3 regions of the Rahnella sp. EDr1-12 genome follow, and region 2 is predicted to be linked to each of the others. Evidence: predicted binding sites of a transcription regulator. Region 2 holds the regulator's gene; each other region holds the start of a gene.
The links. Region 2 encodes ArgR, which controls arginine synthesis, uptake and breakdown. Its sites were predicted from a motif close to ANTGAATAAAAATACANT; they were not measured.
Positions count from the first base shown of each region.

Region 1: a site for ArgR is predicted at 2,247-2,264, ahead of argC (N-acetyl-gamma-glutamyl-phosphate reductase). Genes of this name have one in related genera too.
Region 3: a site for ArgR is predicted at 1,203-1,220, ahead of argF (ornithine carbamoyltransferase). Genes of this name have one in related genera too.

Region 1 is NZ_JBLZNY010000009.1:101,410-104,694, reverse strand. Features, by position in the region: gene ACO0U8_RS22840 (argininosuccinate synthase) at 1-117, opposite strand, end outside; gene argB (acetylglutamate kinase) at 177-950, opposite strand; gene argC (N-acetyl-gamma-glutamyl-phosphate reductase) at 1,082-2,086, opposite strand; gene argE (acetylornithine deacetylase) at 2,311-3,285, shown strand, end outside.
Region 2 is NZ_JBLZNY010000005.1:85,150-88,434, reverse strand. Features, by position in the region: gene ACO0U8_RS18850 (helix-turn-helix domain-containing protein) at 11-283, shown strand; gene mdh (malate dehydrogenase) at 350-1,288, opposite strand; gene argR (transcriptional regulator ArgR) at 1,750-2,220, shown strand; gene yhcN (peroxide/acid stress response protein YhcN) at 2,703-2,966, shown strand; gene yhcN (peroxide/acid stress response protein YhcN) at 3,157-3,285, shown strand, end outside.
Region 3 is NZ_JBLZNY010000001.1:1,845,321-1,848,605, reverse strand. Features, by position in the region: gene argF (ornithine carbamoyltransferase) at 164-1,171, opposite strand; gene rraB (ribonuclease E inhibitor RraB) at 1,340-1,765, shown strand; gene ACO0U8_RS08455 (glycoside-pentoside-hexuronide (GPH):cation symporter) at 1,983-3,285, shown strand, end outside.

The DNA of each region.
Region 1 (3,285 bases), on a different contig from region 2:
GAACGCGACCACTTCGCAGTCGCCATAGTTTTCTTTCAGCCATGGAATGATCGCTGAGGTGTCCAGACCGCCGGAGTAAGCCAGAACAATTTTCTTAATGCCTTGAGTTGCTGCCATGATGATTTCCTTCAAAAAATTCAATTAATCCAATGGGTTTTAAACGTGTCGATAGTGAACTACGCCAGAATGCGTGTTCCGATCGCGACGCCGTTAAACAGTGCCGGCAATTGCTCGGCGTGACGCCAGCTGGCGATATCAACCGGACGTCCGAGAGAACGTGCGGCGTCCAGCGCAGCGTGAACTTTGACGATCATGCCGTCGGTGATGATGCCCTGATCGATCAGCTGTTCAGCACGTTCCGCGCTCATTTCAGGAATACGCTGACCTTTGCCGTCGAGGATACCGCTGACGTCTGACAGCAGAATCAAATCTGCGCCCAGCGTGGCGGCCAGCGCCGTCGCCGCCTGGTCGGCGTTGACGTTCATCAGCTCACCGGTTGCGGTGATGCCGATGGAGCTGACAATCGGCAGATAGCCTGCGTCGGTCAGCGTCGTGATAAGTGCCGGATTACCCGCTTCGGCTTTACCGACGAAGCCCAGAGATTCATCCAGCTGGGTCACGCTGACCGTACCGCCGTCGGCCAGAGACAGGCCGACCGCGTTAATGTGATTTTTGACCGCCCACGCCAGCAGCGTTTTGTTGGCGCTCCCGGCGAGTGCACCGGTAATAATATCAATCTGGTCGGCTGGCGTGACGCGCAGACCGGCCTTCTTTACCACCGGTAGATTCAGCTTTTTCATCAGCTCATCCACCAGGCAGCCGCCACCGTGGACGATGACCAGCGGGCGCTGATATTCCTGACGATAAGCGACGACCGCCATGAACAGACGCTCAAGCGCTTCTTCATTATCCAGCAACACACCACCCAATTTGATGACTAACGGATTCATAGCTGTTTACGCCCCGACCGGTTGATTATGTTAATTAATAACAATACGTTTAATTTAATCTAACATCCCTGCGCATCTGAATAAACGCTCAGGGACGGTTGTTTTCTGTTTACTGACAATCTAACTGATTGTTAAAGCAGTGATTGCGTCTCAGGGAAACCGAAACGGATATTCATACACTGCACCGCCTGCGCCGACGCGCCTTTCAGCACGTTGTCTTCCGTCGCCACCACAATCAGATGTTCACCTTTCACTGCAAAGCCAATGTCACAGAACGGCAATCCGACCACGTCTTTCAGCGCCGGAACGCCTTTGGTGTAAAGACGCACCAGCGGTTTATTGTGATACGCATTGTGGAAGGCTTCCGCCACGTCCTGCTCCGTCACACCCGCGTTCAGACGGCAGGTGATGGTCGCCAGAATACCGCGCGGGAAGTTACCCAGATGCGGAGTGAAAATGACCGGCACGCCGAGATGCTCTGCAATTTCAGGCTGATGACGGTGGCTGAAAAGTTTGTAAGGTTGCAGGCTGACTTCGCAGAAGCTGTTGCCGAGCGTGGCTTTACGGCCTGCGCCGCTGACGCCGCTGGTCGCGTTAATCACCGGCCACTGGCTGTCATTGAGCAAACCGTTTTCGATAAGTGGTTTCAGCGCCAGCTGTGACGCCGTCGGGTAACAACCCGGCACGGCAATCAGCTGCGCGTCTTTCAGTTTGTCTGCCTGCCATTCGGCCAGGCCGTACACGGCGCTGTCGAGCAAATCGAGGTGCTGATGCTCAAAGCCGTAGAATTCGGTGTAAAACTCAGGTTTGCTGACGCGAAAGGCCCCGGACAGGTCAAACACCACACAACCGGCCGCCAGAAACTGCGGCGCCAGATCGTGGCTGACTTCATGCGCGGTCGCCAGAAACACGACATCGACACCTTTTGCCGCACCGGCAACATCCGTCAGCGGCAAAACAGGCAGATCGACAATACCTTTTAATTGAGGATGCAAATCAGAAAGCAATTTTCCTGCATCTGCACTTTGCGCTGAAACCGTTAAACCGGTTATGTTCATATGTGGGTGGCGATTCAGGTAAGCAGCGAGTTCAGCTCCGGCATAGCCTGTGGCACCAACAATCAGCGTATTCAACATAGGGTCTGTTCACCTTCTCAACTTATCTGTATGGCTTTGCGATACAGGGACTTCAACAGGTAACAGGTGGTCACCGCGTTGTACGCCGCTCACCCGCGAGATTCAGCCGTGTCGTTTTGACTAACGCGGAATTTTTTCCGGTTTCCTTACGCGCTGGCTTATTGTATTTTTATTCACAATTATTGCATGAATATGAATACTACCCTAACTAAAGGCTGTCAACAGTGAAGATGAAATTACCTCCTTTTATTGAGCTCTACCGGGCGTTAATCGCAACCCCTTCCATCAGCGCAACCGATGCGGCTTTGGACCAGAGCAATGAAACGCTAATCAACTTACTGGCAGGCTGGTTCGGCGATTTAGGCTTTAAGGTTGAAGTGCAACCTGTTCCGGGAACCCGAAACAAATTCAATATGTTAGCCAGCACTGGCGAAGGCGCTGGCGGTTTACTGCTGGCCGGTCATACAGACACCGTGCCGTTTGATGATGGCCGCTGGACGCGCGATCCTTTCACCCTGACCGAGCATGAAAATAAGCTCTACGGTTTGGGTACCGCCGATATGAAAGGTTTCTTCGCCTTTATCCTCGATTCACTGCGCGACGTCGATCTCACCAAACTGACTAAACCGCTGTATATCTTAGCGACCGCCGATGAAGAAACGACCATGGCCGGTGCGAGCTATTTTTCCAAAAATGCCAAAATCCGTCCTGACTGCGCCATCATCGGCGAACCGACGTCACTCAAGCCCGTTCGTGCGCACAAAGGGCATTTATCAAACGCCATTCGTATCACCGGCCAGTCCGGTCATTCCAGCGATCCGGCGCGCGGCGTGAACGCGATTGAACTGATGCATGAGTCGATTACCCATTTAATGACCCTGCGCAATACCCTGAAAACGCGTTACAACCACAGTGGTTTCGTGATCCCGTACCCGACCATGAATTTTGGTTACATCAACGGCGGCGATGCGCCAAACCGTATTTGCGCCTGCTGCGAAATGCATATGGATATCCGTCCGTTACCCGGCCTGACGCTGTCCGAAATCAACGGCCTGCTAAATGAGGCGCTGGAGCCGGTGAGTCAGCGCTGGCCCGGTCGTCTGGTTGTTGAGGAACTGCATCCGCCGATCCCGGGATATGAATGCCCGCCAGATCATCCGCTGGTGCAGGTGGTTGAGAAGTTGCTGGGCGTGGAAACC
Region 2 (3,285 bases):
GGAAGCCATCATGAATACAAGGAACGAAGACTGGCATCAGGCCGATATTATTGCTGCACTCAGAAAGAAAGGAACCACCCTGGCGGCAGTATCGCGCTCTGCAGGTTTGAGCTCTTCCACCTTATCAAACGCTCTGACACGGCCATGGCCAAAGGGCGAATTGCTCATCGCGAATGCGCTGGGGCTACATCCTTCAATTATCTGGCCAAGCCGCTATTTCGACGCCAGGACTTTTCAGATCATTGAACGCCGTTGCCGCACACCCAATGCTGCGCAAGAGTAAATCCGAGGGGAGATAAAAGAAAAAAACCGCCGGGATAAGCCGGCGGTTATCTATAAAGAGACGCAATCAGTGATTAATGAACTGTTCGCCGAGTTCGATATCCTTGTGCAGGATCTCCAGCATTGATTCCAGTGACTGCTGTTCAAATGCGCTCAGTTTACCGATGTCCAGCAATTCGGTGATCCCGTTTTTGCCAAGCAAAACAGGCTGTGCGAAAAAGCGAGCATACTCACCATTGCCTTCGACATACGCACATTCCACAACGTTGCTTTCACCCTGCATAGCTCGCAGTAATGAAAGTCCGAAACGCGCAGCCGCCTGCCCCATCGACAGCGTTGCTGATCCACCACCCGCTTTTGCTTCTACCACTTCAGTGCCTGCGTTTTGAATGCGCTTGGTGAGTGAAGTGATTTCACTTTCGCTGAACGTCACACCAGGTACCTGAGAGAGCAGCGGCAGAATGGTGACACCAGAATGTCCACCGATCACCGGCACTTCAATGTCTTCCGGTTGCTTACCTTTTAACTCCGCAACGAAAGTATTAGAACGGATCGCATCCAGCGTTGTGATGCCGAAAAGTTTGTTTTTGTCATAGACGCCCGCTTTTTTCAGCACTTCTGCCGCAATAGCAACCGTCGTGTTGACCGGGTTGGTGATAATGCCAATGCAGGCTTTCGGACAGGTTTTCGCCACTTGCTGAATAAGATTACGAACGATACCCGCGTTAACATTAAACAGATCTGAGCGATCCATCCCTGGTTTTCGCGCCACACCCGCTGAAATCAGGACAATATCTGCGCCTTCCAAAGCAGGTGTGGCGTCTTCGCCACAGAAGCCTTTGATTTTCACAGCGGTAGGGATATGGCTGAGATCGACAGCAACGCCCGGCGTCACCGGAGCGATATCATATAATGAGAGTTCGGAACCGGAAGGTAGCTGGGTCTTTAGCAGAAGCGCGAGGGCCTGACCGATACCGCCCGCAGCACCGAGAACTGCAACTTTCATCCTATACTCCTTTTTTATCATTAACTTATAAGTGTCGTGGAATTATTTTGGTTGTGACCTTAATCACTTACGCTGTTAAAAACAATCGCTCACCTGCAGAGAATCTGAGGTTGGTCGTTTAGAAAGTAAAAAAATACACCTAAGCGCCCTTATCCGGTCTTTTATGACTTTTATCGGAAAGCTACCCCTTAAAAGTAGCACCGCAAAAGACGTCAGGTTAATAAATGGTTAAATTTGGTTCATTGTGTGAGCTGAATCGAAATCGGTTGAGCCCAACTTCCTGCGGAAGGCTTACTCAAAATTCACAATTTCGGCATATTCATGAAAAACCCACTAACGCGACACCCGTCACATTCCTTGCAGAACGGTGAGTTCTGGATTTTCCATGTCTTGCGTTGTTGCATAAAAATGCAATTATCTGCATAATCAGCCAAACATTGATCAAGAGACCAGGGTGCAAAATGCGTAATCCTGCCAAACAGGAAGATTTAATCAAAGCCTTCAAAGCATTACTGAAGGAAGAGAAATTCAGTTCTCAGGGCGAAATTGTCGTCGCACTCCAGGAGGAGGGCTTCGAAAACATCAACCAGTCCAAAGTCTCACGGATGCTGACCAAGTTCGGTGCGGTGCGTACGCGCAACGCGAAAATGGAAATGGTGTACTGCCTGCCCGCTGAAATCGGTGTGCCAACAACGACCAGTCCGCTGAAGAACCTGGTACTGGACATTGATCACAATGAAGCCATGGTGGTCATCCGCACCAGTCCGGGGGCAGCACAGCTGATCGCCCGCCTGCTTGATTCACTCGGAAAATCAGAGGGTATCCTCGGAACTATCGCGGGTGATGATACGATTTTCATTACGCCTGCCCGCAGTTTCAGCGTTAAACAACTGCACGATGCAATCCTGAGTTTGTTCGAACAAGAGTTATAAGCCGCCTCAATAGTACAAGGGTGTAAGCGCCCTTTCTGTGCAGGGGGTCAGAAGAACAGAATTTCTGACCTCAGGCCAGCCTCTTTACCCTTCCTTTATATTGCTCACATTTCAAATGCCGCACAAAAATACCGGTTTTCTACCATTAACGGGTACAAGGCGCATGCCCTCTTCTGTTAACGCCGGTCACAACAGGCTCATTTCCGTCACATAAATATTTCAATGATGTGATTCACACCAAAAATAAGCACAGATAATCAAATTCATTCAATCTATTGATTTTACTAAAAATCAACACCGTTTGAACAATTTATAGACGTTTTTTATTACTTTCCGTTATTAAAAAAACCAATAGGACACACATAACCACTCAAATAACTATTAGCAAACTATTAATATTCTGAGTGACTAGATGTATACTCATTTCCGTGGTGTGAGACACCAGTTGTTGGAACACATAATAAAATCGACGAGGTCAAATCATGAACGTTAAAACTACAATCGCAACATTAAGCATTCTCTCTGCTCTGTCATTTGGTGCATTTGCAGCACAACCTGTTAGTCAGGAACAAGCTGCCAATCTGCAGGCGAAAGGGATGATCAGCGTCAGCGGCGTTGCCGGTGCACCTTCTGATATCCGCCAGGCACTGTCTGACAAAGCCGATGCAAAAGGCGCTAAAGCTTTCCGCGTTATTGAAGTGCGTCAGGAAGGTAACTACCACGCAACCGCAGAAATCTACCAGTAACTTTCCGGTAGCCATCGCGAAGGGGCCTGAATAAATCAGGCCCGTGAATAAACAGATTTATCACTGCCCGTTTTACGTTCCCGCACGCTTTGAGCGCCCTGAACTGCAGTTAACAGCCCTGATAAATCTATATTTGAATCGACGTTGCTCTCTCAAATTGCATCAACGTCAGTGAAATCAGGAAATTATCATGAAAATCATCACTACTATCGCCGCTCTTAGTCTGTTGTCTGCTGTGTCTTTCGGTGCGTCTGCTGCGCAACTCATCACGAATCAGCAAGCAGAAAATCTGCAACCTATGGGCGTGATCAGCGTGAGC
Region 3 (3,285 bases), on a different contig from region 2:
TCTCACTGCATTTCTGTTTTTCTGACAAAGGCGATAAAACGAAAGCGCTTTAAAAAGGTTAGTTGAAAATGACCGGCTGTGGCGACAAAAGGGGGGATAACGGAGAATTCTGGAGGAAAAAGGCGGCATCATCCGCAAAAAAATCGGGATGATGCCGTGGAGTTTATTCTGTGCCGAGTGTGGCAACCATGACGGCTTTAATGGTGTGCAGACGGTTTTCCGCCTGATCGAACACGACGCTGTGGCGGGACTCAAAGACGTCGTCAGTGACCTCCATACCGCCCTGCAAACCGTATTCTTCGGCCATTTGTTTGCCGAGTGTGGTCTGATCATCATGGAACGCAGGCAGACAGTGCAGGAATTTCACGTCAGGATTGCCGGTCAGCGCCAGCATCGCGCTGTTCACCTGATAAGGGCGCAGCAGGTTGATGCGCTCCTTCCAGGCCTCTTTCGGTTCACCCATCGACACCCAGACGTCGGTATAGAGGAAATCCGCATCTTTCACGCCGGTAGCAATGTCTTCGGTGAGCGTGATAGTGCCGCCATTTTCATTTGCGAGATGTTGACAGGTCGCGACCAGTTCGGCATCGGGCCAGCATACTGACGGTGCCACAAGGCGTAAATCCAGCCCGCACAGCGCGGCAGCTTCCAGCAGCGAGTTGCCCATATTGTTGCGTGTGTCGCCCAGATACGCCAGGCGCATCCCTTTGAGCGGCTGATTTGGCAGATGCTCCTGCATGGTCAGCAGGTCGGCCAGCAGCTGCGTCGGGTGAAATTCATTGGTTAAGCCATTCCATACCGGCACGCCAGAATATTCCGCCAGCGTTTCCACTTTATCCTGACCGTAGCCACGATACTGAATACCGTCGTACATCCTGCCCAGTACGCGGGCGGTGTCTTTCATCGATTCTTTATGGCCGATCTGGCTGCCACTGGGGCCGAGATAAGTGACTTTTGCCCCCTGGTCATATGCGGCAACTTCGAAAGAGCATCGTGTGCGGGTTGAGTCTTTTTCGAAGATGAGCGCGATGTTTTTGCCTTGCAGGCGGGCTTTCTCAGTGCCATTTTTCTTTGCCGCTTTCAGTTCAGCGGAGAGTGTCAGCAGGGACGAAATCTCTGACGGGGTAAAATCCAGTAACCTGAGAAAATGACGTTTACTCAACAAACTCATGATGTCGCTCCATAGCGCGTAAGCATTTCGGATTGAATTAAAATTCAATTTATATGTATGAATATGCAATTACAACCCCGCAGAGAAAACTTTCTCTTTAATAGTGGAGGCGCGCTCTATGGTGTGTGAAAATAGCGTACAAACGTCAAATTGATTGAGGACTGAGAAATGGCAAACCGTGAATTGCTGGAAGAACAACGTGAAGAAACTCGCTTAATCATCGAAGAGCTGCTGGACGATGGCAGCGATCCTGACGCGCTTTACACCATTGAACACCACTTATCTTCAGAAAAGTTCGAAGTTCTGGAGAAAGCGGTCGTAGAAGCTTTCAAACTGGGTTATGAAGTTTCCGACCCGGAAGAGCTGGAAGCTGAAGACGGTACTGTCATGATGTGCTGTGACGTGATTAGCGAAGTGGCGCTAAATGCAGAGCTTATCGACGCACAGGTTGAGCAACTGATGAATCTGGCCGAAACCAACGGCGTTAACTACGACGGCTGGGGCACTTACTTCGAAGGCGACGACGACGAAGAAGGTGAAGAAGGCGAAGACGAAGATTTCATCGACGAAGATGATGACGGCAAACGTCATTGATTGAGTCAGGCTTCTGAATTTCGATTCATGAAGAAAGAAAAGGCTGCCGGAGACGGTGGCCTTTTTTGTTTGTGCATGACAGCCCCCCTTTGTGACTCCCTTCGCATTAAGCAAATTTCATAAACCCTAAGTGAAATATGGTTAAATTCAACGCACCTGCCAAAAGTTAACATACCAATTCTGAAAGATATTCTACCTCATGGTGTGGAGTCAGATTATGGCAGCCGTAAAGAAATTGTCTGTTATAGAAAAACTTGGTTTTGGTATGGGAGACGCCGCTTGCGGGATCGTTTATTCCTCCGTCACGATGTTTCTGACCTACTTTTATACCGATATCTACGGGCTTTCCGCAGCAGCGGTCGGGGTGATGTTTCTGGTCACACGCATTCTGGATGCCGTCAGCGATCCGCTCACCGGTATTGTTGCGGACCGCGTGAAAACCCGCTGGGGGCATTTTCGCCCGTGGCTGATTTGGTTCGCCATTCCTTATGCCGTGCTGGCGGTGATGACGTTCACCACGCCTGATTTTGGTCATTCCGGAAAACTGCTTTATGCCTACATTACTTATTCGCTGCTGATGCTGTGTTACACCTTTATCAATATTCCTTACTGCGCGTTGGGTGGCGTGATTACTACGGATGATAAAGACCGTCTTTCTGCACAATCCTACCGGTTCACGATTTCCTCTCTGGCGGGTTTACTGGTTTCTGTCGGCACTTTGTGGCTGGTGGATTATTTTGGTAAAGAGAATCAGCAGGCCGGATATCAGGCGACGATGGCGGTGATGGGCGCGATTGCGGTGTGTATGCTGGTGTTCTGTTTTTGTTTCACCAAAGAACGCATCACGGCGGAGGATACCCGTCAGGTATCGGTGATGAGTGATTTGAAAAATCTGCTGGCGAACGATCAGTGGCGTATTGTCGCGATTATCACCTTTTTCTCCAGTATGGCCGGAGTGATGCGCAGTTCCGCCACGTTGTATTACGCGACGTATCTGATGCTGGATAAGGGCCAGAGTCTGGTCAGCGGTACGGCGATGAAAAGTACGTTTATTACCACCAGCGTGGTCGGCACGATATTCGGGGCGATGGCGGCGGGGTATTTTGCCAAACGGTTCAGCACGCTGGCGATGTTTAAAAATATCAACCTGCTGCTGGTTCTGACGGGCGTCGTGATGTTTTTCGTACCGCCGAAATTCCTGCCGGTGATTTTCCCGTTGTATTTCATCATTGGTTTTTTACACCAGATGTACCAGCCGTTTAAATGGAACATGATGGCCAATGCAGCGGATTATGGTGAGTGGAAAACGGGGCGGCGCATCACCGGCCTCTCTTTCTCCGGGAATCTGTTCGCGTTAAAACTTGGGATGGCCTTTGCCGGAGCGTTTGTCGGGTTCTCACTCGGCTGGTTCGGTTATCACGCTGGTGCAGAAACCCAAACCGCGCTGGCAACGACCGGCATCATCGGTCTGCTGACCGTCGGACCTTCAGTGTCCTATCTGATCCTCTATTTCCTTGCCC